Regions from separate parts of the Actinoplanes sp. NPDC049668 genome, predicted to be linked through region 1. Evidence: riboswitches for the same ligand, from Rfam matches in the RefSeq annotation. Region 1 holds a riboswitch; the other holds the start of a gene.

Evidence for each region. A riboswitch is a leader RNA that binds a small molecule or an ion and turns the genes downstream of it on or off. The one in region 1 is predicted to bind thiamine pyrophosphate.
Region 2: another riboswitch for thiamine pyrophosphate. It lies ahead of ACIBSW_RS12890 (ECF transporter S component); the one in region 1 lies ahead of thiE (thiamine phosphate synthase).

Annotation. Positions count from the first base shown of each region.
Region 1 covers NZ_JBITLR010000006.1:700,088-714,873, reverse strand. The annotation lists gene ACIBSW_RS28015 (ribonuclease domain-containing protein) at 1-368, shown strand, start outside; gene thiC (phosphomethylpyrimidine synthase ThiC) at 356-1,948, opposite strand; gene thiD (bifunctional hydroxymethylpyrimidine kinase/phosphomethylpyrimidine kinase) at 2,021-2,779, opposite strand; gene ACIBSW_RS28000 (thiamine phosphate synthase) at 2,776-3,339, opposite strand; gene ACIBSW_RS27995 (thiazole synthase) at 3,333-4,073, opposite strand; gene thiS (sulfur carrier protein ThiS) at 4,075-4,272, opposite strand; gene thiO (glycine oxidase ThiO) at 4,269-5,300, opposite strand; gene thiE (thiamine phosphate synthase) at 5,297-5,941, opposite strand; TPP riboswitch at 5,935-6,046, opposite strand; gene ACIBSW_RS27975 (ATP-binding cassette domain-containing protein) at 6,211-7,866, opposite strand; gene ACIBSW_RS27970 (methyltransferase) at 7,898-8,512, opposite strand; gene ACIBSW_RS27965 (hypothetical protein) at 8,619-9,587, shown strand; gene truA (tRNA pseudouridine(38-40) synthase TruA) at 9,591-10,406, opposite strand; gene rplQ (50S ribosomal protein L17) at 10,506-11,039, opposite strand; gene ACIBSW_RS27950 (DNA-directed RNA polymerase subunit alpha) at 11,090-12,112, opposite strand; gene rpsD (30S ribosomal protein S4) at 12,210-12,836, opposite strand; gene rpsK (30S ribosomal protein S11) at 12,852-13,259, opposite strand; gene rpsM (30S ribosomal protein S13) at 13,277-13,657, opposite strand; gene rpmJ (50S ribosomal protein L36) at 13,828-13,941, opposite strand; gene infA (translation initiation factor IF-1) at 13,992-14,213, opposite strand; gene ACIBSW_RS27920 (DUF1707 domain-containing protein) at 14,455-14,786, opposite strand, start outside.
Region 2 covers NZ_JBITLR010000003.1:68,368-83,153, reverse strand. The annotation lists gene ACIBSW_RS12950 (glycine--tRNA ligase) at 1-635, opposite strand, end outside; gene ACIBSW_RS12945 (hypothetical protein) at 698-1,198, opposite strand; gene ACIBSW_RS12940 (antibiotic biosynthesis monooxygenase) at 1,216-1,557, opposite strand; gene ACIBSW_RS12935 (hypothetical protein) at 1,591-1,851, shown strand; gene ACIBSW_RS12930 (metal ABC transporter substrate-binding protein) at 1,900-2,877, shown strand; gene ACIBSW_RS12925 (metal ABC transporter ATP-binding protein) at 2,874-3,644, shown strand; gene ACIBSW_RS12920 (metal ABC transporter permease) at 3,648-4,538, shown strand; gene ACIBSW_RS12915 (metalloregulator ArsR/SmtB family transcription factor) at 4,535-4,849, shown strand; gene ACIBSW_RS12910 (Fur family transcriptional regulator) at 4,846-5,274, shown strand; gene ACIBSW_RS12905 (hypothetical protein) at 5,305-5,910, shown strand; gene ACIBSW_RS12900 (DUF6328 family protein) at 5,897-6,388, opposite strand; gene ACIBSW_RS12895 (alpha/beta fold hydrolase) at 6,433-7,248, opposite strand; TPP riboswitch at 7,346-7,450, shown strand; gene ACIBSW_RS12890 (ECF transporter S component) at 7,518-8,096, shown strand; gene ACIBSW_RS12885 (ATP-binding cassette domain-containing protein) at 8,098-9,489, shown strand; gene ACIBSW_RS12880 (energy-coupling factor transporter transmembrane component T) at 9,486-10,289, shown strand; gene ACIBSW_RS12875 (histidinol-phosphatase) at 10,411-12,111, shown strand; gene ACIBSW_RS12870 (ABC transporter ATP-binding protein) at 12,227-14,188, shown strand; gene ACIBSW_RS12865 (ABC transporter ATP-binding protein) at 14,181-14,786, shown strand, end outside.

The sequences.
Region 1 (14,786 bases):
CCACCGCCGGCCTCGTCGCCCCCGCCGTGGTGGCGCCGACACACACGCCGGCCGCCGAGGCCGCGGTCTACTCCACCTGCACGATGTCGCGCTGCTCGGCCGCGCGCACCGCGCGGACCGGGTGGAGCTCGCTGGGCTGGCCGACCAGCGCGGGCTGGTACAGCTGGCCGTACGGGCAGTACAACTACACCGGCGGCACGTTCCAGAACCGCGAACGGCAGCTGCCGCTCAACGCCACCTACAGCGAGTACGACGTCTATCCCCGGGCCCGGGGCGCCGCGCGGGACGCGTACCGGATCGTGGTGAACCGGTCCACCCGCGAGACCTGGTTCACCCCCGACCACTACGTCAACTTCTACAAGCTCTGAGGCGACGTGACCGGGAGGTACACGCGACCTCCCGCGTTCACGAACTCGTCGCTCTTGTCCTTCATCCCGCGTGCGGCGTACTCCTTCAGCTCCTGGGTGATCTTCATGGAGCAGAACTTGGGGCCGCACATCGAGCAGAAGTGCGCGGTCTTGGCGGGCGCGGCCGGCAGGGTCGCGTCGTGGTACGCCCGGGCGGTGTCCGGGTCGAGCGCCAGGTTGAACTGGTCCTCCCAGCGGAACTCGAACCGCGCCTTGCTCAGCGCGTTGTCCCAGTCCTGCGCGCCCGGGTGGCCCTTGGCCAGGTCGGCGGCGTGCGCGGCGATCTTGTAGGCGATCACCCCGGCCTTCACGTCGTCGCGGTCCGGCAGCCCGAGGTGCTCCTTCGGCGTGACGTAGCAGAGCATCGCGGTGCCGAACATGCCGATCATCGCGGCGCCGATCGCCGAGGTGATGTGGTCGTACGCGGGCGCGATGTCCGTCGTCAGCGGGCCGAGCGTGTAGAACGGGGCACCGGCGCACAGCTCCTGCTGCAGGTCCACATTCTCCTTGATCTTGTGCATGGGCACGTGGCCCGGCCCTTCGATCATGACCTGCACGCCGTGCTCCCAGGCGACGTGCGTCAGCTCACCGAGGGTCCGCAGCTCCGCGAACTGCGCCTCGTCGTTGGCGTCCGCGATCGAGCCCGGCCGCAGGCCGTCGCCGAGCGAGAACGTGACGTCGTAGCGGGCCAGGATCTCGCAGAGCTCGGCGAAGTTGGTGTAGAGGAAGTTCTCGGTGTGATGGGCGAGGCACCACGCCGCCATGATCGAGCCGCCGCGCGACACGATCCCGGTGACCCGGTCGACGGCCAGCGGCACGTACGGCAGCAGCACCCCGGCGTGCACGGTCATGTAGTCGACGCCCTGCTCGGCCTGCTCGATCACGGTCTCCCGGAAGATCTCCCAGCTGAGCTTGACCGGGTCGCCGTCGACCTTCTCCAGCGCCTGGTAGATCGGCACGGTCCCGATCGGCACCGCCGAGTTGCGCACGATCGACTCGCGCGTCTCGTGGATCCGCTTGCCGGTCGAGAGGTCCATCACGGTGTCGGCGCCCCACTTCGTCGCCCAGGTGAGCTTGTCGACCTCCTCGGCGATCGAGGAGGTGACCGCGGACGTGCCGATGTTCGCGTTGACCTTCACCAGGAACCGCGAGCCGATGATCATCGGCTCGATCTCCGGGTGGTTGACGTTGGCCGGCAGCACGGCCCGCCCGGCCGCGATCTCCTCGCGGACCACCTCGGGCTCGACGCCCTCGCGGATCGCGACGAACTCCATCTCGGCGGTGACCAGCCCGGCCCGCGCGTACGCGAGCTGGGTGGGCCGCTCCCCCGCCAGCGGCGTGCCGGCGCCGGCGACCGGCGCGACGTCGCCGCGTTCGGCGATCCAGGGGCCGCGCAGCGGCGGCAGCCCGACGGCGGGATCGCTGCCCGGCCCGGACGTGTCGTACAGCCGCACCGGCGGGTTGTCGCCCGACAGCTCGACCTCCGCGAACGGCACCCGCAGGTCCGGCCGGGATCCCTCGACGTACACCTTGCGCCTCATATTTCCTCCCCAATCGTGACGAACAGGGCGGCGTGCGACCGCACGGGATCGCGCGATCGCCGGATCGACCCCTCAGACGAAGTGGTGCAGCGGTCCCGGCCCCCGGCCGAGCTTCCAGTTTTGGCCGCCGGCGAGCGCCCCGGCGACGTATTTCTTGGCGAAACGCACCGCGGCGACGACGTCGTCGCCCAGCGCCAGCCGGGCCGCTATCGCGGACGAGAACGTGCAGCCCGAGCCGTGATTGTTGGCGGTCGCGACGGGCTCGCCGGAGAGCACGACCGTGCGCCCGTCGTGGTGCAGCACGTCGACGGCCAGCTCGCTGCCGGTCACCACCACCGCCTCCGGCCCGCGGGCCGCGAGTTCGGCGGCCGCATCGGCCATCTCCTCGGCCGTGCCCACCTCCCGCCCGAGCAGGGCGCCGGCCTCGTGCCGGTTCGGCGTCAGGACCCGGGGGTACGGGATCAGCGGCTCGACGGCCGCGACGCCGGAGAGTCGGCTGCCGCTGGTGGCGACGAGCACCGGATCCACCACCAGCTCCGGCAGCTCGGCGGCGCGCGCGGCGAGCAGGGCCGCGACCTCGGGATCCCCGATCATGCCGACCTTGACGGCCGCGACGGTGAAGTCGTCGAGCACCGCGGTCAGCTGCGCGGCGACCACCTCGGCGGGCACGGAGTGGATCGCCGTGACGCCGAGCGTGTTCTGCGCGGTCACCGCGGTGAGCACCGAGACGCCGTAGACGCCCAGCGCCGCGAAGGTCTTCAGGTCGGCCTGGATGCCGGCGCCCGCACCGGAATCGGAGCCGGCGATGGTCAGCACCACGGTCGGCGTCATGCCTGCACCGCCGCCACAAATCCGGCGGTCACGGCCTCCGGATCGGCCGCCCGCATCACCGCGCCGAGCACCGCGACCCCGGCGGCGCCCGCCGCCATGCACTCGGCGACCCGCGCGGGCGAGTCGATCCCGCCGAGGGCCAGCCACGGCACGTCGCCGGCGAGCTCCGCGGCCCGCGCCGGGCCCAGCGCCGGGCCGTAGCTGGGCTTGGTTTCCGTCGGGTAGATCGGCGAGAGCGTCACATAGTCCTCCGTGGAGAGTCGCGGCTCGCCGTGGCAGGAGCGCCCGACGATCCCGGCATCCGGCGGCACGGGATCGGTCCGCGACAGGTGCACGGCGTCGCCGCCGAGCGGATCCGGGCCGGCGACCACCAGCCGGCCCGGCGGTACCACGGCCCGCAGGGCCGTCGCCAGCGCGCGCCTGGCCGCGTACGCCAGGTCCTTGTCGCGCAGGATGACCCACCCCGCGCCGCCGCGGACCGCGGCCGCGACCACCTCGACGAGCGGCCGCGCCGCGAGCCGGCGGTCCGTGAGCACGACGACGCCGGACGGGATCACCACTCCGGCCGCCCCTCGTCCGATGTGGACGCGAGCGCGTGGAAGCGCCGGGGAATCCGGCCGGCGCCGAAGGCCAGCCGCCCGGCCCGCACCGCGTGCCGCATCGCGGCGGCCATCCGCGCCGGGTCCTCGGCCCGGGTGATCGCGCTCGCGATGAGCACCGCGTCGCAGCCCAGCTCCATGGCCAGCGCCGCGTCCGAGGCGGTGCCGATGCCCGCGTCCAGGATCACCGGCACGTCGACGCTGTCCCGGATGAGCCGAATGTGGTGCGGGTTGGAGATGCCCAGCCCGGAGCCGATCGGCGCGCCCGCCGGCATCACCGCCGCGCACCCGGCGTCGGCGAGCCGACGGGCCAGGATCGGGTCGTCGCTGGTGTACGGCAGCACCTGGAACCCGTCCGCCACCAGGGTCTCCGCCGCACGCAGCAGCTCGACCCCGTCCGGCAGCAGGGTGCGCTCGTCGCCGATGACCTCGAGCTTCACCAGGTCGGTCTCGAAGGCCTCCCGGGCCAGGTGTGCGGCCTTCACCGCGTCGGCGGCCGTGTAGCAGCCGGCCGTGTTGGGCAGGATCCGCATGCCGAGCCGGTCCAGCATCGGCAGCAGCCCCGGTCCGGCGGCGTCCACCCGGCGCAGCGCGACGGTGACCATCTCGGTGCCCGAGGCGATGACGGCGGCCTCGAGCGCGGCCAGGCTCTCCGCGCCGCCGGTGCCCAGGATCAGCCGGGACTCGCCGAACATGTCAGCCACCCTGCGCCGCCGTGAGCACCTCGACGCGGTCGCCGTCGCGCAGCGGCGCGCCGGGCCACGCCGACCGCGGCACGACCTCGCCGTTGACGGCGACCGCGACCCCCCGGGTGGCCTCGGTCAGCTGCGCGACCAGCGCCGCGACGTCGGCTACTTCGACGTCGCGCGCGGCGCCGTTGACGATGACCCTCATGCGAACCTCCCCGGCGCGAACGCGTCCAGCAGCGGATCGGCCTTCCCGGTCGCCACCAGCTCGGCGATCAGGTCGGCGGTGACGGGCGCGAGCAGCACCCCGTTGCGGTGATGCCCGGCGGCGATGATCAGGCCGCCGGTGTGCGCGCCGAGCAGCGGCGCGTTGTCGGGGGTCGCCGGCCGGTGCCGCACCACGGTCTCGGTCAGCTCGCACTCGCCCAGCTCGGGTACCAGGTCGGTGGCGGCCCGCAACAGATCGAGGACCTGCCCGGCGGTCACCGTGCTGTCCTGACGCTCGTCCTGGGTGGCGCCGACGACGACCTCGCCGTCGGCGCGCGGCACGAGATAGACGTGCCGCCCGTCGGCCCAGCCGCTGACCACGTGCCGCAGCAGGCCGGGCTCGCCGCGCAGCCGCAGCACGAGCCCCTTCACCGGCCGCACCGGCAGCCCGGTCAGCGCGGCGGTCCCGGACCCGGCCGCGACCACCACCGGCACGCCCGCCGGCAGTTCGTCCACCCGGCGCCGGAGCACGGCGGGCCCGAGGACCGCGCGCAGCGCTGCGACGACCCGGCGCGGATCGACCTGCCGGTCGTCGGGCGCGTGCGCGCCGCCGCGCAGCCGCGGCGAGAGCGCCGGCTCCAGCTCGCGCAGCGCGCTCGGCCCGAGCGGGCTCAACCCGAGACCAAGCCCTCGCCGGTACGCCCAGAGCCGCTGCGCCGCGGCGACGTCGTCGGCGGTCAACGCGACGGTCAGCGTGCCCGTGCGGTCGTAGCCGACGTCGATGCCGGACGCCCGGCTCAGCTCCTCGGCGAACCCGGGCCACCGGCCCGCGGACTCGACCATGAGCTCGGTCAGCGCCTCCTGCCCGAAGCCCGCCTCGCCGGCCGGCGCCAGCATTCCCGCGGCGGCGTACCAGGCGCCGCCGTCCCCGCCGTCGTCGTGGACGGTCACCGCCAGCCCGCGCTGCGCACATCGCCAGGCGATGCAGAGCCCGATGATGCCGCCGCCGACGACCACGACCTCGCTCACTTGAGCACCTCCAGCAGCTCCGCCGCGGCCCGCCCGGGATCCGCCGCGTCCGCGATCGCGGCGACGACCGCGACCGCGGCGGCTCCCGCGGCCATCAGCGCGCCCGCGTTCGCGGCCGTCACGCCGCCGATCGCGACGATCGGGGTGTCCGGGACGGCGGCGGCGACGTCGCCGACGACGGCCGGGCCCAGCGGATCCGGCAGGCCGGACTTGGTCGCGGTCACGTACGCCGGCCCGACGCCCAGATAGGACGCGCCCGCGCGCCGTGCCGCCCGGGCGGCCGCCGCGTCGCGGCAGGTGGCGCCGAGCACGCCGGCGGGCCCGAGCACCCGGCGCGCCGCCGCGACGGGAAGGTCGGCGGCGCCGACGTGCCCGCCGTCCGCGCCGACCGCCAGCGCTACATGCAACCGGTCGTTGACCAGGCACATCACGCCGTGCGGCCGGCAGAGCTCCAGCACGGCGTCGGCCAGCTCGTACGTCTCCCGGTCGGTGGCGTCGTCCTCGACGCGGACCTGGACCGCCAGTCGCCCGGTCGCGCCGCGCCCGCGCGCCGCGGCGACCACGGCGGCGACGACGGCCAGCGGCGCACGCCCGCGCCGGGCGTCGGTGATGAGATGAAGGTGCGGGAAATCAGGGCCCACAACGCGCTCCTCCCTGCGCCGGCATGATCCGGATCAGGTTCGACGGTCGGGGGCAGCGACAGCCCCCCTCTCAGCCCGGTGCACCGGACTCCCGTGGGGTTGGTTCCGCGCAGACCGTAACCCCGCACCGGGCCGGCCGTAAAGCCCCCTCGTCGCTCCACAGTGGGTGTCCACACCACCTCGGAGAGCACGCACGCAGGCCTTTCGCCCGCGAAAATCAGGCATCAGGTCATCCATGATCAACATGGGTGACGCGCGTCACCGCCGGATCAGCGGACGTCCCAGACCGGTTCCGGGGTCTCCACGACCTCGCCGTCGCCCTGGAACAGCACGAAGCGATCGAAGCCCCGGGTGAACCAGCGGTCGTGCGTCACCGCGATCACCGTGCCCTCGAACGCCTGCAGCCCCTCCTCGAGCGCCTCCGCCGAGGCCAGGTCCAGGTTGTCCGTCGGCTCGTCGAGCAGCAGCACGGTCGCGCCGGAGAGCTCCAGCAGCAGCACCAGGAACCGCGCCTGCTGGCCGCCCGAGAGCGTGCCGAAGACCTGGTCGCCCTGCGCCGCGAGCTCGTAGCGGTTGAGCGCCTTCATCGCGCCGGCCCGGTCCGTGCCGCTGCGGTGGTCGTCGCCGCGCCACAGAATCTCGACCAGGGTGCGTTTCAGCAGCTCCGGGCGGTCATGCGTCTGCGAGAAGTGGCCGGGCCGGACGCGGGCGCCGAGCCGCGCCACGCCGCTGTGCGCCACGTGCGCCAGCGGCGCGCCGTCGACCGGCTTGTTGTCCACATCGGGCGCGGTGCCGCCGGCGGCCAGCAGCCGCAGGAAGTGGCTCTTGCCGGTGCCGTTCGCGCCGAGCACCGCTACCCGGTCGCCGTACCAGATCTCCAGGTCGAACGGGAACGTCAGGTTCTCCAGCTCCAGGCCCGTGCACATCACCGCGCGCTTGCCGGTACGCCCGCCGCGCAGGTTCATCCGCAGCGACTGCTCCTTGGGCGGCAGCGGCGGCGGCCCGGCCTCCTCGAACTTGCGCAGGCGGGTCTGCGCCGCCTGATAACGCGAGGCCAGCCCGTCGTTGTACGCCGCCTTGTTCTTCAGCGTGAACACCAGCTCGCGGAGCTTCTCGTGCTCCTCGTCCCAGCGCCGGCGCAGCTCGAGCAGGCGTTCGTGGCGATCCGAGCGGGCCTCGTGCCACGACGCGAAGCCGCCCGGGTGCGTCCACGCGCCGCCGCCCTCGACGGCGACGACCCGATCCGCGGTCTGCGCCAGCAGCTCCCGGTCGTGCGACACGTAGAGCACCGACTTCGGCGACTCCCGCAGCCGGGCCTCCAGCCAGCGCTTGCCCGGCACGTCCAGGAAGTTGTCCGGCTCGTCGAGCAGCAGCACCTCGTCGCCGCCGCGCAGCAGCAGGTCGAGGGCGAACCGCTTCTGCTGGCCGCCGGAGAGCGTGCGCACCCCGCGGTGCCGGACCTCGTCCCACGGCTTGCCGAGAATGGACACGGCCACGACGTCGAAGAGCACCTCGGCGTCGTAACCGCCGGCCTCGCCCCAGCCGGCGATCGCGTTGGCGTACCCGAGCTGCGCCTTCTCCGCGTCGGGGCTCGCATCCAGCGCGGCCTGCGCGGCCGCGAGCGCACCGCCGGCCGCGCGCAGCGGCGGCGCGACCAGGGACAAAGCCAGATCCTCGAGGGTACGGTCATCGCCGATCATGCCGATGAACTGCCGCATGACCCCGAGCCCGCCCGCGCGGGCGATGCTGCCGACCGGCGTGGGCGTGTCCCCGGCGACCATCCGCAGCAGGGTGGTCTTGCCGGCGCCGTTCGGGCCGACCAGCGCCACCTTCGCGCCCTCGCCGACCCGGAACGACACGTCGGAGAAGAGCTCGCGGCCGTCCGGCAGCACGAATCCGACGCCTGAGACGTCTACATAACCCACGCGAGCATCCTCCCCGACAACCGTCGGCGGGTCAGCCGGTTTTCCGGCTCACGCGCAGCACCCGGAAACCCCGCTGGCTCGCCGTACGCGCCACGTCCCAGCCCAGCGACGTGAGCCAGGCGTGCAGCGAGTCACCGCCCAGGTTCCGGTTGATCACGACCCAGGCGACGCCGGCGGGCTTCAGCCGGGGCAGCCACCGCTCCAGCAGGGCGTGCAGCTCGGCCTTGCCGACATGGGTCGGCGGGTTGCTCCAGATCTCGTCGAACCCCACGTCACCGGGCACGTCGTCCGGGGACGCCACCTTCACTCGACCGACGAGGCCCAGCGCGGCCGCGTTCGCCGCGGTCAGGTCGCGGGCCCGGGCGTTGACGTCGATCGCCCACACGGTCGCCGCCGGCGCCTCGGTGGCGAGCACGCACGCGATCGGGCCGTAGCCACACCCGAGGTCGAGGAAGGTGCCGCCGGCGGCGGCCGTCGGCAGGTCCGCCTTGCGCAGCAGTACGGCGGTGCCGGGGTCGAGCCGCCCGGCGGAGAACACACCCGCCGCGACAGTGAGGGCATAGGCCCGCCCGGCGGCGGTGAACTCGATGCGGCTCCGATTGTCGGGCGCGGCGGGTTCGGCGCTGAAGTAATGGTCGGCGGTCACGACGCCCATCCTCCCTCAACCGCTCGACCGCAACGACGGGAGGCCGCCGGGGGTGCCGCACAGCCTGTGCGTCCATCGATCACGGTGCGCTCCTACCGTGACCTGCATGCCTGGCGACCCGCACCCCCGCTCCGCACATCGCGCGAACCCGGAGGGCGGACTCGCTCTTCTGACGCGACAGGCGCTGGCCGGACCGGCCCTCGCCCGCCAGGTGCTCGCTCGGCAGGGCCTGACCCGACAGGCCCCGCCGCAGCACCGGCAGACCCGCGCCGCGCACGCCCGATCCGCGCACTCGCACGCCGCCCGGCCGCAGCGGCCGCGGCGCGGGCCCTGGCCCGGGCCGTGGCGCGGGCCCTGGCGCACGCCCCGCGCACCGCAGCAGGCGCAGCAGGCGCAGCGGGCGCTGCAGACGCTGATGAGCGGAATGGGCGCCGTGATCATCGTGTCGATCATCGGGCTGAGCGCGTTCTTCATCGTCGCCGACGAGCGGCGCGGACGCGGTGACTCCGCGGCCCCGCCGGCGGTCTCCTCGGCGGCCATCGCCTCGCGCGAGGTGGACGCCGAGCCGCTGAGCCAGCGCGAGGTGTTCCCGCAGCCGGAGATCCGCCTGGTCTCGGGCGCGACCCCGTACCAGATCACGATGACCCACATCGACACCGACTGCCACATCGCCACGACCGGCGAGCTGGGCGCCCTGCTCGCCGAACACGGCTGCGACCAGGTGGTCCGGGCGGGCCTGATCGCGCCGTTCGGCGGCTACCAGGTCACCGTCGGCGTCTTCAACCTCGCCGAGGAGGCCGGTGCGGCGCAGGTCTCCGCGGACGCCGCCGCGCTGGTCGAGACCGGCCGGGGCAGCTTCGCCGCGATGGGCGGGCTCGGCAGCGATCCGCTCGCGGAGCCGCTGGCCCAGGTCGGCTGGCAGCACCGCGGGCACTTCCTGCTCTACTGCGTGATCGCCCGACCGGACGGCAGCCTCGTCCAGGACGACGACCCGTACGCGGAACGGATCACCGCAGACCTGATCGGGCACTACCTGGACGAGACGATCATCAGCAACCGGGCCGGGCAGCCTTAGGACCTAGGCGCGCAGGCGGCGGGTGGCCTCGGCCCGGTCCGCGTACTCCGACTCCGCCGGGTAGCCGACCGCAATCAGCGTCAGGCCGTGCGCGGGCGCGACGGTCACCTCGCTCGACCGCTCCCGCAAGGTCAGCAGCTTCGCCGGCCAGGCCGCGTCCCGCCGGCCGTCGCCGACGGTCAGCATGGCGCCGACCAGGCTGCGCACCATGGCCTGGCAGAACGCGTCGGCCTGCACGGTGGCGACGGCGACACCGTCCGGCTCCCGCCGCCAGTCGAGCCGGGTGATGGCCCGCACGGTGGTGGCGTGCTCCTTGCGCTTGCAGAACGCGGCGAAGTCGTGCAGCCCGACCAGCCCCGCCGCGGCCTCCCGCAGCCGGCCGAGATCCAGCGGCCGTACCCACCAGAGCGTGTCGTAGCGGCGCAGCGGCTCGGGCCCGGAGACGGTGTCGGCGACCCGGTACTCGTAGCGCCGGAAGGTGGCGGAGAACCGGGCGTCGAAGGTGGACGGTACCGGCGTCACGGCACGCACCCGGGCGTCCGGGGGCATGAGCGCGGCCAGCCGCCGCAGCAGCGAGCCCTCCAGTGTCGACCAGGCGGCCGTCGGCAGGTCGATGTGGCAGACCTGGCCGGTGGCGTGCACCCCGGCGTCGGTGCGGCCGGCCACGGTCAGGCCCAGCGGGACGTCGGGGCCGACGAGCCGCTCGAGCGCCGCGACGAGCACCCCGGCGACGGTGCGCCGCGCCGGCTGCGCGGCCCAGCCCGAGAACTCCCGGCCGTCGTAGGAGACGTCCAGGCGCAGTCGCGTTGTTTCGTCCATGTCGACCTGTTACCCCGCAAAGTTCGTGGACTGGGTAGCCGTACAAGAAGGAAGGCCCGGCACCCACCAGGGTGCCGGGCCTCACAACCTTGCGAAGGATCAGGCCTTGGCGTCGGTGTCGTCGCCCTCGGCCTTGTCGGCCGCTGCCTCGGTGCCCTGGTCGCCGGCGTCGGACGCGGGGGTCTCGTCCTCGCGGGCGAGGGCCTCGACCTTGTCCTGCTGCGCGGCGGCCTTGCGGGCCGCCTTCTTGGCCGGCGCCGTGGTGGCCGCGACCTCGAGCTCCTCGACCAGCTCGATGACGGCCATCGGAGCGGCGTCACCCTTGCGCGGACCGGTCTTGGTGATCCGGGTGTAGCCACCCGGACGGTTGCCGTAACGCGGCGCGATCTGCTCGAACAGCGCGTACACGACGTCCTTGTCCTTGACCACGGTCAGCACCCGGCGACGGGAGTGCAGGTCACCGCGCTTGGCCTTGGTGATCAGCTGCTCCGCCAGGGGGCGCAGGCGCTTGGCCTTGGTCTCGGTGGTCTTGATCTTCCCGTGCCGGAAGAGCTCCGTGGCCAGGTTGGCCAGCAGCAACTTCTCGTGCGCCGGGCTGCCGCCGAGGCGGGGACCCTTGGTGGGCGTGGGCATTTCTGATGCTCCTTCAGGAATTTACCGGGCAGTGCGGCGCGGCCGCGCTGTTACAGCTGCTCGGTCTCGCGGTAGTCGTCGGTGTCGTAGTCCACGTCGCCGAACGAGTCGACCACGTGCGCCGGGTCGAAGGACGGTGCGCTGTCCTTCAGGCCCAGGCCCATTCCGGCGAGCTTCATCTTGACCTCGTCGATCGACTTCTGACCGAAATTCCTTATATCCAGAAGGTCGGCCTCCGTCCGCCCGATCAGCTCACCGACGGTGTTGATGCCCTCGCGCTTGAGGCAGTTGTACGACCGGACGGTGAGGTCCAGCTCCTCGATCGGCAGGGCCAGGTCGGCGGCCAGCTGAGCGTCCTGCGGGGACGGCCCGATGTCGATGCCCTCGGCGGTCTCGTCCAGCTCGCGGCAGAGGCCGAACAGCTCGACGAGGGTCGAGCCGGCCGACGCCAGCGCGGTACGGGGCGAGATCGACGCCTTCGACTCGACGTCGATGATCAGACGGTCGAAGTCGGTGCGCTGCTCGACACGGGTCGCCTCGACGCGGTAGGTCACCTTCATGACCGGCGAGTAGATCGAGTCGACCGGGATGCGGCCGATCTCGGCGCCGGCGTTCTTGTTCTGCGCGGCCGTGACGTAGCCACGACCCCGCTCGACGGTGAGCTCCATGTCGAGCCGGCCCTTGCTGTTGAGCGTGGCCAGCTTCAGGTCGGGGTTGTGCACGGAGACGCCGGCCGGGGGCTGGATGTCACCCGCGGTGACGTCGCCCGGGCCCTGCTTGCGCAGGTACATGCTGACGGGCTCGTCGTGCTCGGAGCTGACGGTCAGCTCCTTGACGTTCATGACGAGCTCGACCACGTCCTCCTTGACACCGGGGATGGTGGTGAACTCGTGCAGCACGCCGTCGATCTTGATGCTGGTGACCGCCGCGCCCGGGATGGACGACAGCAGGGTCCGCCGCAGCGAGTTGCCGAGGGTGTAGCCGAAGCCCGGCTCCAGGGGCTCGATGGTGAACCGGGAGCGGGTTTCGCTGAGCGACTCTTCCGAGAGGCTCGGGCGCTGACTGATGAGCACGCGATTCTTCTTTCGTTCGGGGCATCCGCTATATGACGCCCGTCCTGTGGTGGTGCGGTTCCGGCGCCCGCCAGTGGTGGACGCCGGAACCTGAGCGCTACTTGGAGTAGAGCTCCACGATCAGCTGCTCCTGGACCTGCGTGTCGATGACCTGGCGGGCCGGGAGCGAGTGGATCAGGATCTTCATCTCGCTCGGGATCGGCTCGAGCCACGCCGGCACCGGGCGGGAACCCGCCTGGGCCTGCGCGACCACGAACGGCGTCATCTCGCGCGACTTCTCGCGAACCTGGACGATGTCGTGGTCCTTCACCCGGTACGACGGGATGTCGACCTTGACGCCGTTGACCAGCAGGTGGCCGTGCTTGACCAGCTGGCGGGCCATGTCGCGGGACGCGGCGTAGCCGGCCCGGTAGACCACGTTGTCGAGACGCGACTCGAGGATCTGCAGCAGCACCTCACCGGTCTTGCCGGGCTTGGTGACGGCCTCCTCGTAGTAACCGCGGAACTGCTTCTCGAGCACGCCGTAGGTGCGGCGGGCCTTCTGCTTCTCGCGGTGCTGGAGCAGGTACTCGGTCTCCTTGGTCCGACCGCGGCCGTGCTGGCCGGGCGGGAAGGGACGCGACTCGAACGGGCACTTGGGCCCGTCGCACTTGCTGCCCTTGAGGAACAGCTTCATCTTCTCGCGGCGGCAGCGCTTGCAGTCCGCCCCTGTGTAACGAGCCATGCTTCGATCTCTCCCTTAGACCCGGCGACGCTTCGGCGGACGGCAACCGTTGTGCGGCTGGGGCGTGACGTCGGAGATCTGGCCGACCTCGAGGCCCGCGGCCTGCAGCGAACGGATGGCGGTCTCCCGGCCGGAACCGGGGCCCTTGACGAACACGTCGACCTTGCGCATGCCGTGCTCCATGGCCCGGCGCGCGGCGGCCTCGGCGGCCAGCTGCGCGGCGAACGGAGTCGACTTGCGGGAGCCCTTGAAGCCCACCTGGCCGGAAGAGGCCCAGGAGATGACAGCACCGGTCGGGTCGGTGATCGACACGATGGTGTTGTTGAACGTGCTCTTGATGTGCGCCTGCCCGTGGGCGACGTTCTTGCGTTCCTTGCGCCGGACCTTCTTGACTGGGGCCCCAGCGCGTGCCTTCGGTGGCATAAGTCAGTGCGCTCCTATTACTTCCGACCGGGCTTCTTCTTGCCAGCGACCGTGCGCTTCGGACCCTTGCGGGTACGAGCGTTGGTCCGGGTCCGCTGTCCGCGGACGGGGAGACCCCGGCGGTGGCGGATGCCGGCGTAGCAGCCGATCTCAACCTTGCGGCGGATGTCGGCGGCGACCTCGCGGCGCAGGTCGCCTTCAACCTTGAAATTGGCCTCGATGTAGTCGCGGAGCTGTACCAGCTCCTCGTCCGTGAGGTCCTTGGCGCGCTTGTTCAGGTCAATGCCGGTCGCGGTGAGCGCCTCAACGGCGCGGGTCCGACCGACCCCGAAGATGTAGGTGAGCGCGATCTCCATCCGCTTCTCGCGGGGAAGATCGACGCCGACGAGTCTAGCCATTGGTGGGCTTACTCCTCAGGTGTCTCACGGAGGTCTGTGCCCGACCCACCCCGTCTGCCCCGACGGGCCCCGGCCTCCGACCGGGGGTGAAACCGCGCGCATCGACGTGTCGACTCCGCGGCTGGGACGAGCTTGTTCTGTGTAACGGATCTGTACAGCGTCGGGCTGGATCAGCCCTGGCGCTGCTTGTGGCGCGGGTCGCTGCAGATGACCATGACCCGGCCGTGCCGGCGGATGACCCGGCACTTCTGGCAGATCCGCTTGACGCTCGGCTTGACCTTCACGGTTGTGCCTTAACTCTCGTCAGACGGGACTGGATAAGCCCCCGCGACCCTTACTTGTAACGGTAGACAATTCGCCCACGGGTGAGGTCGTACGGCGAAAGCTCGACGACGACTCGATCCTCGGGGAGGATGCGGATGTAGTGCTGCCGCATCTTGCCGCTGATGTGAGCCAGCACCTTGTGACCATTCGCAAGCTCCACACGGAACATGGCGTTCGGCAGGGGCTCGATCACTCGGCCTTCGATCTCGATGGCTCCGTCTTTCTTTGGCATGTCCTCCGCTACCTGACATCGGGTTCTGGGGCAGGCTTGCAACGCTCATTCCGGAGTCGAGGGATCGATCCGGAACCAGCCGCGGCTCTCCCGCCACCGAAGCGCTGGTGGACATGGAAGAGTGGACGCTGCGCGCCAGCTAGCCAGTGTACGCGCGCCCGTGCATCGACACCAAACCGAGGTCCCCGTAACCCGAGGTCGGGTGTGTCGACGATGATCGTATCCGGACAAACAGGCTTATTTAGCCTGACTCTTTGTCCCTTTTCGCCGTGGGAAAGTGTAGTTCGCCCTCGGTGGCGCCGTCGGCCTCCAAGGCCTTGCGCTCCCGCTTCAGCTGCTTCGCCCGCTCCTTGCGGGCCCGCTTCTCGGCCTGCTTGCGCGGCTCGCCGTTGGCGATGCCGCCCAGCGTGACGAAGACCAGGACGGCGCCCCAGGGTCCGGCGACCCAGACGGGCCAGAAGTAGTCCGGCGCGCCCGAGCCGAGCCAGGAGATGAGCCAGATCACCGTGCAGATGCCGGCGACCGTCGCCCAGCTGCCCCACACCTCGAGCACCCAGCGCCGGGTCAGCTCGG
Region 2 (14,786 bases), on a different contig from region 1:
TCCATCTGCTCGAACTCGCGGGTCCGGAAGATGAAGTTGCCGGGGGTGATCTCGTTGCGGAACGACTTGCCGACCTGCGCGATGCCGAACGGCGGCTTCTTGCGCGCGGCGGTCGCCACGTTGTTGAAGTTGACGAAGATGCCCTGCGCGGTCTCGGGCCGCAGGTAGTGCAGCCCCTCGGCGCTCTCGGTCGGGCCGAGGTAGGTCTTCATCAGGCCGTTGAACATCTTCGGCTCGGTGAAGGTGCCCTTGTTACCGCAGTTGGGGCAGTTCAGCTCGCTCAGCGACGCCGGCGGGGCGCCGTGCTTCTGCTCGAACGCCTCCTCCAGGTGGTCGGCGCGGAACCGCTTGTGGCACGACTGGCACTCGGTCAACGGGTCGACGAACGCGTCGAGGTGGCCGGAGGCGGCCCAGACGTCGCGGGCCAGGATGACGGCGGAGTCCAGGCCGACGATGTCGTCGCGCTGCTGGACCATGGTGCGCCACCACTGCCGGCGGACGTTCTCCTTCAGCTCGACGCCCAGCGGACCGTAGTCCCACGCCGAGCGGCTTCCTCCGTAGATCTCGCTGGATCCGAAGACCAGGCCCCTGCGCTTGGCCAGGCTGACTACGGCGTCGATGCGATCGGCGGGCATGTTCCTCCTACGCCGGCTGGGTTGTCGGCGGGGATTGAGTGAGGCTGGACAAAATCAGGAGATTACTCCTCGACGCTGCACACCTCGAAGCCGCCCGTCTCGCGGTTCTGCCCCAGGAAGGCGCGCAGTTCGGCGGTGTCACCGTTGGTGTATGTGACGCTCACCGGCGTGGAGAGCTGCACCAGCTCCACGTCGCCGACGTCGTAGCTGGCGATCGGCTCGTCGGCGGAGACCCGGCTGATGAACTGCGACTCGGTCTCGTCGTCCTTGGCCCGGTCGCAGAGCATGTCGTAGGCCTGCGCCCACTCGCGGTCCTGCAGGGCGTCGAAGTAGTCGCCGACGACGACCTCGGCCTGCTCGCTCAGGGCGCTGCCCATGACGGTGATCAGCCCGGCCACCGCGGCGACGCCGCCGCCGCACGCCAGCACGAGCACTGTCACGCCGATGCCGAGCCCCATGCCGAGGCGCCGGCCGCGGCCCTCGACCGGCGGGGCGGGGAACGGCGGGAACACGCCGGGGCCTTGCGGCGGTGGCGGAGGCAGCTGCTCCCCGATGAGGGTCATGTGACCAAGCCTACGGCTCAGCGCCAGGGTTCGGCGGCCCGGTCGCTGGCGGTGGCCACGACCTCGCCGCCGGGCTCGGCGGCCGCGAGGGTCTCGAACGCCGAGGGCTCGTCGAGCGACTCGGAGAGCAGCGGGGTGGCGTGCACCTTCACGTCGAACCCGCCGAGCGCGCGCCGGTACGCTCCCACGGACTCCCACTCGGTGACCAGGGTCCAGTAGGCGGGGTCGTCCAGCGCGCGGGTGAGCCGGCCGGACAGGTAGCCGGGCCGCTCCGCCAGGGCGGCGAGGGCGGCGTGCGCCCGCTGCGTAAAGGAGTCCTGCGCGTCCGGCTGGACGACGAAGCGGTTGAGCACCAGCATGACGTGAGCGTACGCACACCAGGGAAGGCCGACGTGACCACACCCAAGTCCGAGAACCTGCTGCGCCGGCTGGCGGGGGTCAACCCGACGGTGGCGTTCATCGTGGCCCTCGCGCTGCTGCTGGCGGGCCTCTTCCTGCCCGGCATCATCGGCGCCGCACTGCTGTTCGTGCTGTGGGCGGCGCTGGTGGCGCTCACCGTCACGACCTGGCCGGTGCAGGCCACGCCGGTGCGCGCGGTCCGGGCCACGCTGCTGGTCGTGCTGCTGGCGGCGGTCGTCGCGAAGCTGATCTGATACATGCGCTTTTGACAATCATTACCAATAGGGCGCACAGTTGATGGCATGATGCCGCCCCGTCGCCTGCTCGTGGCAGCCGCCGTCGCGCTGCTGATCGGCACGAGCGCGGCGTGCGGCGACCGGGCGAGCGGCTTCGCCGCCGACGGCCGGCTCGACGTGGTGACCGCGTTCTATCCGCTGCGTTTCCTCGGCGAGCGGGTCGGCGGCGACGCGGTCGCGGTCACCGACCTGACCAAGCCGGGCGCCGAGCCGCACGACGTCGAGCTCTACCCGCGCCAGGTCGGCGAGATCAGCGACGCCGGGCTGGTCCTCTACCTCAAGGGCTTCCAGCCCGCGATCGACCAGGCCGTCGCGCAGGAGGCGGCCGACCGGGCCCTGGACGCCGGCTCGGTGGTCGAGCTGCTCGGCGCCGACGCGCACGAGGACGAGGACGAGCACGGGGAGGAGCCCGAGCACGGGGAGGAGCCCGAGCACGCGCCGGGCGAGCACGAGCACGCCGAGGGCGGCACCGACCCGCACGTCTGGCTGGACCCGGTGCGCTTCGCCGCCGTCGCCGACCGGCTCGCCGAGCGCCTCGCACAGGCCGACCCGGCCCACGCGGACGCCTACCGGGCCCGGGCCGCGGCGCTGCACGCCCAGCTCGACGCCCTCGACGCCGAGTTCGCGGACCGGCTGCGGACCTGCGAGCGCCGCGAGTTCATCACCAGCCACACCGCGTTCCGCTACCTCGCCGACCGGTACGGCCTGACCGAGGTCGGCATCACCGGCGTCTCCCCCGAGTCGGAGCCGACGCCGCGGCACCTGGCGCACGTCGCGGAGCAGGCCCGGGCGACCGGCGCCACCACGATCTTCTTCGAGACGCTGGTGAGCCCGAGGGTCGCCGACACCATCGCCCGCGAGGTCGGCGCCCGGACCGCCGTCCTCGACCCCCTCGAAGGGCTCACCGAGCCCGGCGCGGACTACTTCTCCGTCATGCGCGGCAACCTGAGCGCGCTCACCGCGGCCCTGGAGTGCACCTCATGAGCGTCGTCTCCGTACAGCACGCGGCGGTCTCCTACGGCGGCCGCGCGGTCCTGCACGACGTCACCCTGGACGTGCCCGCCGGCCAGGTCGTCGCGATCCTGGGCGCCAACGGCTCCGGCAAGTCCACCCTGGTCCGCACGATCCTCGGCCTGGTGCCGCTGGCCTCGGGCACTGTCGCACTCTTCGGCACGCCGCAGCGCCGGTTCCGGCAGTGGGCCCGGATCGGCTACGTCCCGCAGCGGATGGGCGCCGGCAGCGGCGTGCCGGCGACGGTCGGCGAGGTCGTCGCCTCCGGCCGGCTCGCGCGCCGGGGCATCTTCCGGCCGTCCGGCGCCGCCGACCGGGCCGCCGTCCGCGCGGCGCTCGAGGACGTCGGCCTGCTGGACCGCATCGGCGACCCGGTGAGCACCCTCTCGGGCGGCCAGCAGCAGCGCACCCTCATCGCCCGCGCCCTGGCCGGGCGCCCCGACCTGCTCGTGCTCGACGAGCCGACGGCCGGCGTCGACGCGGCCAGCCAGGACGCGTTCGCCGCCGCGCTGCGCCACTTCGGCGGCGCCGGCGGCACGATCCTGCTCGTCGCGCACGAGCTCGGCCCGATCGAGCCGCTGGTCGACCGGGCCGTCGTGGTGCACGACGGGCGGATCGCGTACGAGGGCGCGGTCCCCGAGCCCGCCGGGCACCACGCGCAGCCCGGCCACGACCACGTACACCCGCACGCCGCCGCCGAACGCCCCGCGATCTGCGTGTCGCCCACAGACAGGGGATGACCCATCGACCTCTATCAGTACGAATTCATGATCCGGGCGCTGGTGAGCGCGCTGATCATCGGCCTGGCCGCGCCCGCACTCGGCATCTACCTGGTGCAGCGGCGGCTGTCGCTGATCGGTGACGGCATCGGGCACGTCGCGCTGACCGGCGTCGGCGTCGGCCTGCTGCTGCACCAGTCGCCCGTGCTCACCGCCGTGATCGTGTCGGTCGTCGGCGCGATCGGCGTCGAGCTGGTGCGCGAGCGCGGCCGCACCTCCGGCGACCTGGCCCTCGCCCTGCTCTTCTACGGCGGCATCGCGGGCGGCGTCGTGCTGGTCGGGCTCTCCGACAGCAGCGGCAACGCCAGCCTGATGCAGTTCCTCTTCGGCTCGCTGACCACCACGTCGCGGCAGGACCTGGCGGTCATCGCGGTGCTCGGCGTCGCCGTGCTGATCGCGATGCTCGGGCTGCGGCAGGCGCTCTTCGCGGTCTGCAACGACGAGGAGTACGCCCGCGTCTCCGGGCTTCCCGTGCGTACCCTCAATCTCCTGATGGCCGTGACCACGGCCGTGACCGTCACGATCGCCATGCGCACCGTCGGGCTGCTGCTGGTCAGCGCCCTGATGGTGGTCCCGGTCGCCGCGGCGCAGCAGGTCACCCGCGGCTTCCGCGGCACGATGGCGCTGGCCATGCTGATCGGGGTCGGCGCGGCCGCCGCCGGCATCACGCTGGCCGGCGAGGTGAACACCGCGCCCGGCGCCACCATCGTGATCCTGGCCATCGCGGTCTTCGTCGCGCTGACCGTCGGCAGCGCCACCTGGCGCGCGCTGCGCCGGCGGGCCGGCACCGGCTATCCCTGGACGGGGGTCGAGGCGGAGCCGCCGGATGTCGTTCTTCAGGCGGATGCCCGATGAGCAGTAACGTTGCCCCGGTGACGAGCGGCTACGAGGCGTACGAGGCGGCCGGCGAGCTGCTCCGGGCGCTCTCCGCGCCGATCCGCGTCGCGATCGTCGCGGAGCTCGGCGCCGGGGAACGCTGCGTGCACGAACTGGTCGAGAAGCTCGGCGCGCCCCAGCCGCTGGTCTCGCAGCACCTGCGGGTTCTGCGCGGCGCCGGCGTGGTGCGCAGTGCGCGCCGGGGGCGGGAGATCGCATACTCACTCGTGGACGAACACGTCGCACACATCGTCGCCGACGCCGTGAGCCATGCGAGGGAGGGCAAATGACCGGACAGGGTGAGGGCAGCGGGGACGAGGGCACCGTTGTCAGGAACACGAAGCAGCGGACCGCGGTGAGCGCGGCCCTCGCCGAGGCCGAGGGCTTCAACAGCGCGCAGGACCTGCACGCGATGCTGCGCAACCGGGGCGAGCGGGTCGGCCTGACCACCGTCTACCGGACCCTGCAGGGCCTCGCCGACGCCGGCGAGATCGACGTGATGCGCCCGCCGGGCGGCGAGCACCTCTACCGCCGGTGCAGCCAGGGCCACCACCACCATCTGGTCTGCCGCTCGTGCGGGCGGGCCGTCGAGGTGGAGGGCCCGGCCGTGGAGACCTGGGCCGAGAAGGTCGCCGGCAACCACGGCTTCGTCGACGTCTCGCATACTATGGAGATCTTCGGTACCTGTCCGGAGTGCGCCGACAAGCGTTCCTAGCCGTGTCATGGCACGCTGACGCGCGTGAAGATGTACGCCGATCGGCTGCCAACCGCCGTACGCCAGGTATTCACCGACCTCTTCGTCGTGCTCTGGATCTACGCCTGGATCCGGGCCGGCATGTGGATCAACGACCTCGTCGAGAAGCTCGGCGTCCCGGGCCAGAAGCTGCAGGAGGCCGGCGTCGGCATCGCCGGCAACATGAACGACATCTCCGGCAAGGTCGGCCGGGTCCCGCTGGTCGGCGACGAGCTGACCGCGCCGTTCACCAAGGCCGCCGGCGCCGCCGACCGGCTCGCCGAGGCCGGCCGCCAGCAGCAGGAGATGGCGGACAACCTGGCGCTGGTCGTCTCGCTGGCGATCGTCGTGGGGCCGCTGGCGCTGGTGCTCTTCGTCTGGCTGCCGCTGCGGCTGCGCTGGATGCGCCGGGCCGGGGTGGCCTGCAAGGTCCGCGCCGAGCCGGCCGGGCAGGACCTGCTTGCGCTGCGTGCCCTGGCCGGGCGGCCGCTGAACGAGCTGACGAAGCTGGGCCCGGACATCGCGCAGTCCTGGCGCAACGGCGACGCGGCGGCGGTCCAGGCGCTGGCGGCGCTCGAGCTCAAGGACATGGGGCTCAAGCCCGCTAAGGCCCGCTAGCCTCGGTCTCCTCGTACTCCTCGTCCATCCAGGCGCGCCGGGCGAACGGGATGGCCGCCCAGAACGTCAGGAACCAGGCGGCGGTGATCGCCGCCAGGACGCTCGCGGCCCAGATGTTCAGCAGGTAGTCGGCGATCAGCAGCACGCTGCTGACCATCGAGATCAGCAGGAAGGCCAGGCCGCCGGTGGCCATCCGGTGCGCGTAGCGGACCAGCTCCGGCTTGCGCCCCTTGCGGAACAGCGCGCGGTGGAACGCCACCGGCGAAATGATCATCGCGGCGGCGAACGCGGCCGACATCAGCGCGACGATGTAGGTGTCCTGCTGGAACTGCGTGGTCTCCGGGAAGCCGCTGCTGAACGGCAGCGTCAGCAGGAACGCGAAGAGGACCTGCACGCCCGTCTGGGTGACCCGCAGCTCCTGCAGCAGGTCCGCGAAGTTGCGGTTCCAGCGCTGTCGCTCGGACTCGTGAACGGCCATCGCGCCTCCTCGTGACGGCGCGGCGACCGGCGGCCCGAGCGGCGTCAGACGCCGATGCGGTCGAGAGTCACGTCGGCCAGCGCCTGGGGCGCCTCCTCCGGCACCCAGTGGCCGATCCCGCGCAGGGTGACAAACCGGTAATCCGCCTCGACCCAGGTGGCGGTCGACAGCGCCGCCGACCGGCCGACGACCGGGTCGCCGTCGCTCCAAACGTATGTGGTGGGAACTGTGATCTTGCCGACCTTGGCGAGCCTACCCGCGGTGATCGCGCGGTACCAGTTCAAGGCGCCGGTCAGCCTGCCGGGCTCGCGCATCGCGGTGGTGTACAGGTCGGCGCGGGTGCCGATCGGGCGCAGCATCGAGCGCAGCACTCTCGCGTCGGCGGCGAGCAGCAGCCGCTCGGCGATCCGGGAGCGGAACAGGCCCATGTAGGCGAACCGCAGCTTCTGCGAGGGCTGGTTGTGCAGGGCGACGCCGAGACCGCGCGGGTGCGGCACCGAGACCGCCGTGAGCGTGCTGACCCGCTCGGGGTGCCGGTCGGCCAGCAGCCAGCCGACGTGCGCGCCCCAGTCGTGGCCGACGACGTGCGCCTTCTCCACGCCCAGCGCGTCGAGCACCGCGATCGCGTCGGCCGTCGGCTCGTCGAGGCGGTACTCGGCGACCGCGGCGGGCCGGGCGCCGGGCGAGTAGCCGCGCTGGTCCAGCGCGTACGTGCGCAGCCCGGCGGCGTGCAGCCGGGGCAGGATGAGATCGAACTCGCGGTGGTCCTGCGGGAAGCCGTGCAGCAGGAGCACCGGCGGGCCGTCGACCGGGCCGCCCTCGTACACGTCGAAGGTCAGCCCTCTCGCCTTGATCTCCATGTGACGCCTCCTACGCTGTTCCGTACGCACGGTGTTAGCGTCATCGAAACACATGCAATGGAGCCTGTTCGCGACGCGCAGACGCGGCGCGGACCGACTTCACCGACAGGGGAGCGCACAGCGCTGAGAGTGCGGGTGACACCGCAGACCCTCGAACCTGATCTGGGTAATGCCAGCGCAGGGAGCTCGGTCTTTCTCCAGCCGCGCCGCGTCCGGGCGACACCCGGACCGGCGCAGCGTCTCCTCCCGGTATGAGCTGGGAGGCACGAATGAATTTCCGCTGGCGCACGATCGACATCATCGTCGCATCGATCATCGCCGTCACCTTCGGCGTCATCTTCTGGGCCTGGAACCTGGTCTGGAGCGCCACCGACGGCCTGTTCGCCTTCTTCCCGCCCGCGCAGGCGCTGCTCTACGGCGTCTGGCTGATGCCGGCCGTGCTGGCCGGGCTGATCATCCGCAAGCCGGGCGCCGCGCTGTACACCGAGACGGTCGCGGCCGTCATCTCCGCGCTGCTCGGCGCGGCCTGGGGCGCCACCGTCATCCCGCAGGGCCTGGTACAGGGCCTCGGCGCGGAGCTGGCGTTCGCGCTGCTGCTGTACCGCTCGTGGAAGCTGCCGGCGGCCCTGCTCGCCGGCCTGCTGACCGGGTTCAGCGCGGCGGTCTTCGACTTCTTCGCCTGGAACGCCGCCTACGACCTGTGGGACTACCGGATCCCGTACGCGCTGCTCACCATCGTCAGCAGCACGATCATCGCGGGCGTCGGTTCCTGGGCACTGACCCGGGCGCTGGCGCCGACCGGCGTGCTGGACCGCTTCGCCGCGGGCCGAGACCGAGCCCTGGTCTGACATGCCCGAGGTCGTGCTGCGCGGATTCGGCTGGCGCCACGCCGGGCGCCGGGCCTGGGCCGTGCGCGGCGTCGACCTGCGCATCTCGCACGGCGAGCGGGTGCTCCTGCTGGGACCCTCCGGTGCCGGCAAGAGCACCCTGCTCGCCGCGCTGGCCGGGCTGCTGCCCGAGGACTCCGGCGAGTCCGAGGGCACCGTCGAGATCGACGGCCTCGAGCCGGTCAAGGCCCGCGAGCGGGTCGGCATCGTCTTCCAGGACCCGCAGACCCAGCTCGTGATGGCCCGCAGCGGCGACGACGTGGCGTTCGGCCTGGAGAACCGGGGCGTACCCGCCGAGGAGATCTGGCCGCGGGTGTCCGCCGCGCTCGACCGGGTCGGATTCCCGTACCCGATCGGCCGCCGGACCGCCGCCCTGTCCGGCGGCGAGCAGCAGCGCCTGGCCCTCGCCGGGGTCCTGGCGCCGCGGCCGGACCTGCTGCTGCTCGACGAGCCGACCGCGAACCTCGACCCGGCGGGCGGCGCGCTGATCCGCTCGGCGATCGCCCGCGCGCACGACCCGGACACCACGCTGATCCTGGTCGAGCACCGGGTCGCCGACGCGCTCACCCTGGTCGACCGGGTGGTCGTCCTCGAGCCGGGCGGCGGCGTCCGCGCCGACGGCGCGCCCGCGGCGGTCTTCTCGCAGCTCGGCGACGAGCTCGCCGAGCAGGGCGTCTGGGTGCCGGGCCGGCCGCTGCCCGCGCACCGGGCCGTCGCTCCCCCGGGCGATCCCCTGGTACGCGCGGAGCGGGTCACCGTCCGGCACCGCCTGGCGGAGACCAGCCTGCTCGTACGGGCCGGCGAGGCGCTCGCCGTGACCGGCCCGAACGGCGCCGGCAAGTCCACGCTGGCCCTGCTGCTCGGCGGGCTGCTCGCGCCGACCTCCGGCTCGGTCGACGCGGCGCCGGGCGGCGCGCCGCACAAGTGGCGGGCCGCCGCGCTCACCCAGCGCATCGGCTCGGTCTTCCAGTCACCGGAACACCAGTTCGTCACGTCCCGAGTGGCCGACGAGCTCGCCCTCGGGCCCCGCCGGCTCGGCCGCCCGGACGTCGCCGCCATCGTGGACGAGCTGCTCGACCGGCTGCGGCTGACCCGGCTGGCGGGCGCCAACCCGTACACCCTCTCCGGCGGCGAGGCCCGGCGGCTGAGCGTCGCGACGGCGCTGGCCGCCGCGCCCCGGCTGCTCGTACTCGACGAGCCGACCTTCGGCCAGGACCGGCGCACCTGGATCGAGCTGGTCGAGCTGCTGGCCCGGCTGCGCGACGACGGCTGCGGCATCGTCGCGGTCACCCACGACGACGACTTCGTGACCGCGCTCGCCGACCGCACTGTCGTCCTGGGCGGCGCCGGATGACCCTCGTGCTGGAACCGGTCGCCGACGCCACCGCTGTCCTGGCCCGGCGCAACCCGGTCGCCAAGCTGGGCGCGGCGCTGCTGTTCTCGTTGCCGCTGGTGGCGACCCTCGACCCGCTGACACCCGGCCTCGCGCTCGCGATCGAGCTGGCGCTGCTGCCGCTCTTCGGCGTCCGCTACCGGGTGCTGGCCCGGCGGGCCTGGCCGCTCGCGCTGGCGGCCGCGGGCATCCTGGTGACGATGGTGCTGTTCGCGGCCGACCGCACCGGCGCGCAGCTGTTCTCGCTCGGCCCGTTCGACATCACCACCGGCGTCGTCATGGGCGCGCTCGGCCTCGTGCTGCGGCTCTTCGCGGTCGCCCTGCCCGGCATCATCGTCTTCGCCACCACCGACCCGACCGACCTCGCGGACGCCCTGGTGCAGAACGCGAGGGCGCCCGCCCGTTTCGCGATCGGCGCGCTCGCGGCCTTCCGGATGGTCCCGCTGCTCGGCGAGGAGTGGCAGATGCTCAGCCTGGCCCGCCGGGCGCGCGGCATCGACGCCGGCCGCAACCCGGCCGCGCGGCTGCGACTGTTCGGGTCCACCGCGTTCGCCCTGCTGGTCGGCGCCCTGCGGCGCGGCGCCCGGCTGGCGCTGGCGATGGACGCCCGCGGCTTCGACTCCGGCCTGCCCCGCACCTGCGCCCGCCGCCAGGTCTTCGGCCGCGCGGACACGGCCCTGCTGATCGGCGCCGCCGTCCTCTCGGCAACGATCCTCACCATCAGCATCCAGACCGGCCTCTTCCGCCCGATCATCGGCTGACCGGCGTCGATCTGCGACTTGCGCTCATGTTCGCCGCGGGGTCATCCGGCTGACACCCCGTGTTGGAACGTCGCCACGAGATTGACGCGGACATCCCTGTCGATCTTTGGGAGCCACGGACATGGGTCACGGCCACCACCACGATCACCCGCACGACGCCGCCGGAGCCGGCACGCCCGCCGCGCACGACCTGAGCGTGCCCGACAGCGAGCTGTCGCCGTCGGACGTCTCCCGCCGCGGCTTCCTGCGCGGCGCCGGCCTGCTCGGCGCCGGCGCGGCCGCGTCGGTGCTGGCCACACCGTCGGCCGCGGCCGGGCTGCCGCACGCACACGGGCCGGCCGGCGGCGGCACCGCGAAGGGCGGCTTCCGCTGGCTGGCGGGCGACCACCACATTCACACCCAGCACAGCTCCGACGGCCAGTACCGGGTCATCGACCAGGCCGGGCACGGCCACGCGTACGGCCTGGACTGGCTGGTCATCACCGACCACGGCAGCAACGCGCACGCCAGGATCGGCGTCGAGAAGGTCAACCCGGACATCCTGGCGACCCGCTCCGCGCTGCCCGAACTGCTCACGTTCCAGGGCCTGGAGTGGAACATCCCCGCCGCCGAGCACGCCACGGTCTTCGTGGAGCCGAGCCGCAACGAGGTCGCGGTGCTCAAGCGGTTCGAGCAGACCTACGACGGCTCGCAGCTGCCGGCGACCAACACGCCGGAACAGAACGAGGCCATGGCGATCGCCGGCATCAAGTTCCTCGGCGAACAGGTCCGGGACCGCAAGGTCGGCGGCGCGCTGTTCCTGGCGAACCACCCGGCCCGGCGCGGCATCGACTCGCCGCACGAGATCCGCAACTGGCGCGACGCCGACCCGAGCGTCGCGATCGGCATGGAGGGCGCGCCCGGCCACCAGGCCGCCGGCATCAAGGCGCCGAACGGCCGGGGCGGCGCGCGCGGCCTCTACGACAACAGCCCGTCGGCGGCCTCGTTCCCGGGCTACCCGCTGGAGGCGTACCGCACCTGGGGCGGCTTCGACTGGATGACGGCGACGGTCGGCGGCCTCTGGGACAGCCTGCTCGCCGAGGGCCGGGCATGGTGGGTGACGGTGAACTCGGACAGCCACGTGAACTACCTGGACCAGTCGGAGCGCGGCCCGGGCAGCGACTTCGAGGCCAACGGCCGCTACAACGACCCGGTGTACACGCCGACGGTCAACACCGGCGCGGGCGACTTCTGGCCGGGCTTCTACGGGCGCACCAACGTGGGCGCGACCTCGTTCTCGTACCGGGCGGTCATGGACGGCCTGCGCGCCGGCCGGGTCTGGGTCGACCACGGCCGCCTCGTCAAGACCGTCGACGCGCGGGTCCGGGTCGCGGGCGACCGCCGGCGCTCATCCGGTACGCCGCTCGGCGGCGTCGTGCACGTGCGGCGCGGCACGGCGACGGAGCTGACGCTGGAGATCGACCTGCAGGACCGGCCGAACTGGGCCCAGTTCGTGCCCGTCCTGTCCCGCGTCGACGTGATCGTCGGCACCGTCACCGGCCCGGTGGCGTCCCGCGACGCCTTCACGGCGCCGGACACCCGGGTGGTCAAGTCCTTCGAGGTGTCGCGCGACTCGGCGAGGCTGTCGGTGACGTACCCGCTCGGCCGCCTGGACAAGCCGTTCTACCTGCGCCTGCGCGGCACGGACGGCAAGCGCACGCAGCCGGGCCCGCTGGGCGCGGCGATCGACCCGGCCGGCCCGAAGCTCGACGTGATCGGCGACGCCGACCCCTGGGGCGACCTGTGGTTCTACACCAACCCGATCTGGGTCCTGCCCAGGTGATGATCGACGACCTGCCGGTGATCGGGGTGAGCCTGACACACCCCGACACCGTGCTGCGCCGCACATTGGCCGGTGGAAACGGGGGCGATTTCCGTCGGCGGTCACCGGTAGGTTAATGCTCCTGATCGATGCCTCGGGGGTGGTGATGGTCGACCAGAGCGCGGGCGACGCCGTCAGCAGGTCGGTGTGGGGCGAGTTCACCGGCGGGATGCGGGGCCGTTGGGACCAGCGCCGGGCCATCCTCCGGTTACTGCTCGGCGGAGGGCCGGCCCTGGTCGGCGGCGCCGTCCTCCTGCAGATCATCGCGGGCCTGCTGCCCATCGGCTTCGTGCTCGCCACCGCCGGGGTCATCGCCGGCGTCCCCGCCGCGGTGGAGGGCGGCGTCGACTCGTCGGCCTGGCAGCAACTGCGCGACCACCTGATCACCGCCGCGGCGCTGTTCTTCGCCATCCAGCTGTTGCTGCCGGTGCAGGCGTTCCTCGGCGAGGTGCTGCGCCGGCGGCTCGACGACCGGGTCCGCGACCGGCTGATGGCCGACTCGTTCGCCGGGCCGAGTGTCGCCGTACTCGAGGATCCGGAGGTGCTCGACCAGGCCGCCGACGGCGTCAACATGCTGCGCATGACGGCCTGGACACCCGGCGCCGCCTGCGCGGGCTTCATCGCGCTGCTCTCACGCTATCTGCAGACCGTCGCGGCCGCGGTCGTCGTCGCCGTCGTGTACGAGTGGTGGGCCGGCGCGGCCGTGCTGCTGGCCGGGCTGGTCATCCGGTTCGGGTACCGGGTCGGCCTCTCCGTCTTCGGCCGGATCTTCATGACGCACCAGCGGGTCCGGCGGCGTCGCTTCTACTTCCGCGATCTGCTCTTCACCGCCGACGCGGCCAAGGAGATCCGCGTCTTCGGCCTCCTCGGCTGGGTGGGCGAGCGCTACTCGGACGCGTTCATGGCCAGCTCGGTGCCGGTCTGGCAGCAGCGTCGCCGCATCTTCTACGGGCCGTACGTGCTCTACACCCTCACGGCGTTCGTGCTGCTCGGCGGCGTGCTGGCCGCCGTGGCGCGGGCGTCGGCCACCGGCGTGCTCGGCGTCGGCGCGTTCATGATCGTGATGCAGGCGGCGCTCTCCTCGATCCGGATCGGTGCGTTCATCGCGGAGTCCGACGTGCAGACCGAGTACGGCATGAACGCGCAGCAGGCGCTGACCCGGCTCGGCGAGCTGACCCTGGCGGCCGCCGACCCGGGCGGCAGCGAGACGCCGCCGGCCGAGCTGCCGATCCGGGAGATCCGGTTCGAGCGGGTGACCTTCCGGTACGCCCCGGACGCGCCACCCGTGCTCGACGGGCTGGACCTCGTCATTCCCGCTGGTGCCTCGCTGGCGATCGTCGGCCTCAACGGTGCCGGCAAGACGACGCTGGTCAAGCTGCTCGCCCGCCTCTACGAGCCCGAGTCGGGGCGGATCACCGCCGACGGCGTCGACATCCGCACCTTCGACGGCGCGGCCTGGCAGCGCAAGGTCGCCGCGATCTTCCAGGACTTCGTCCACTTCGAACTTCCGGTCCGCGACAACGTCGGCTTCGGCGCCGGCGGCCTGCAAGACGACGAGCCCATCGAGGAGGCGCTGCGCCGGGCCGGCGCGCTCGAGTTCGTGGCAGAGCTTCCCGCCGGGCTCGACACCCCGCTGTCCCGGCAGTACACGGACGGTGCCGAACTCTCGGGCGGCCAGTGGCAGCGCATCGCCATCGCGCGGGCGCTGATCGCGGTCGAGAGCGGCGCCAGGGTGCTCGTCCTCGACGAACCGACGGCGAGCCTGGACGCGCGCGCCGAGGTGGCCTTCTTCGAGCGGTTCCTCGACCTGACCAGCGGGGCGACCAGCCTGGTGATCTCGCACCGGTTCTCCACCGTACGCCGGGCGGACCGGATCGCGGTCCTGGAGCACGGCAGGGTGACCGAGACCGGCACCCACGACGGGCTGCTCGCCGCCGGCGGCCGTTACGCGGAGCTGTTCATGCTGCAAGCCGCCCGTTTCGCCGAGGACGAACCGTCCGGCGACGACGATCTGGTCGAGGAGACCGCCGATGCGTGACCTGTGGCTCGGCATCACCGGCGTGCTCGGCTCCTCCTGGAAGGCGAGCCGGGGACGGCTGCTGATCTCCGGCTTCCTGATGCTGCTCGGCAACGTGAGCGCGCCACTCATCGCCGTCTTCCTCGCCGTGGCCACCGACGCGACCCTCGCCGGGGACACCGATGCGGCGGTCTGGGCGGCGGTCGCGGTGGCGCTGGTCGCGCTGCTGAGCCTCACGATGGAGCACTTCGCCCACATCTTCTTCTTCGAGCTGGCCGACCTGCATCACCTGCGCGTCGAGCGGGAGATCGGCGACCTCGCACACGGCACGGCCGGGGTCGATCAGCACGAGCGGCGGGACTATGCCGACCGGATGGAGTTGCTGCGCAAGGAGAGCTGGGAGATAGCCAACGGCGTACAGAGCGTGCTCACCGCTGTCACGCTCTCCGCTCAGATCGTGCTGACCGCCGTACTGCTCGCCGGGGTCGAGCCGTGGCTGCTGCTGTTGCCCCTGTTCGCGGTGCCGCCGCTGATCGCGGGAAGGATCGGCGAGGCCCGGCTGGAACGCGCCGAGCTCGCGACGGCCGAGTCCCGGCGGCTCGGCTGGCATCTGCTCGAG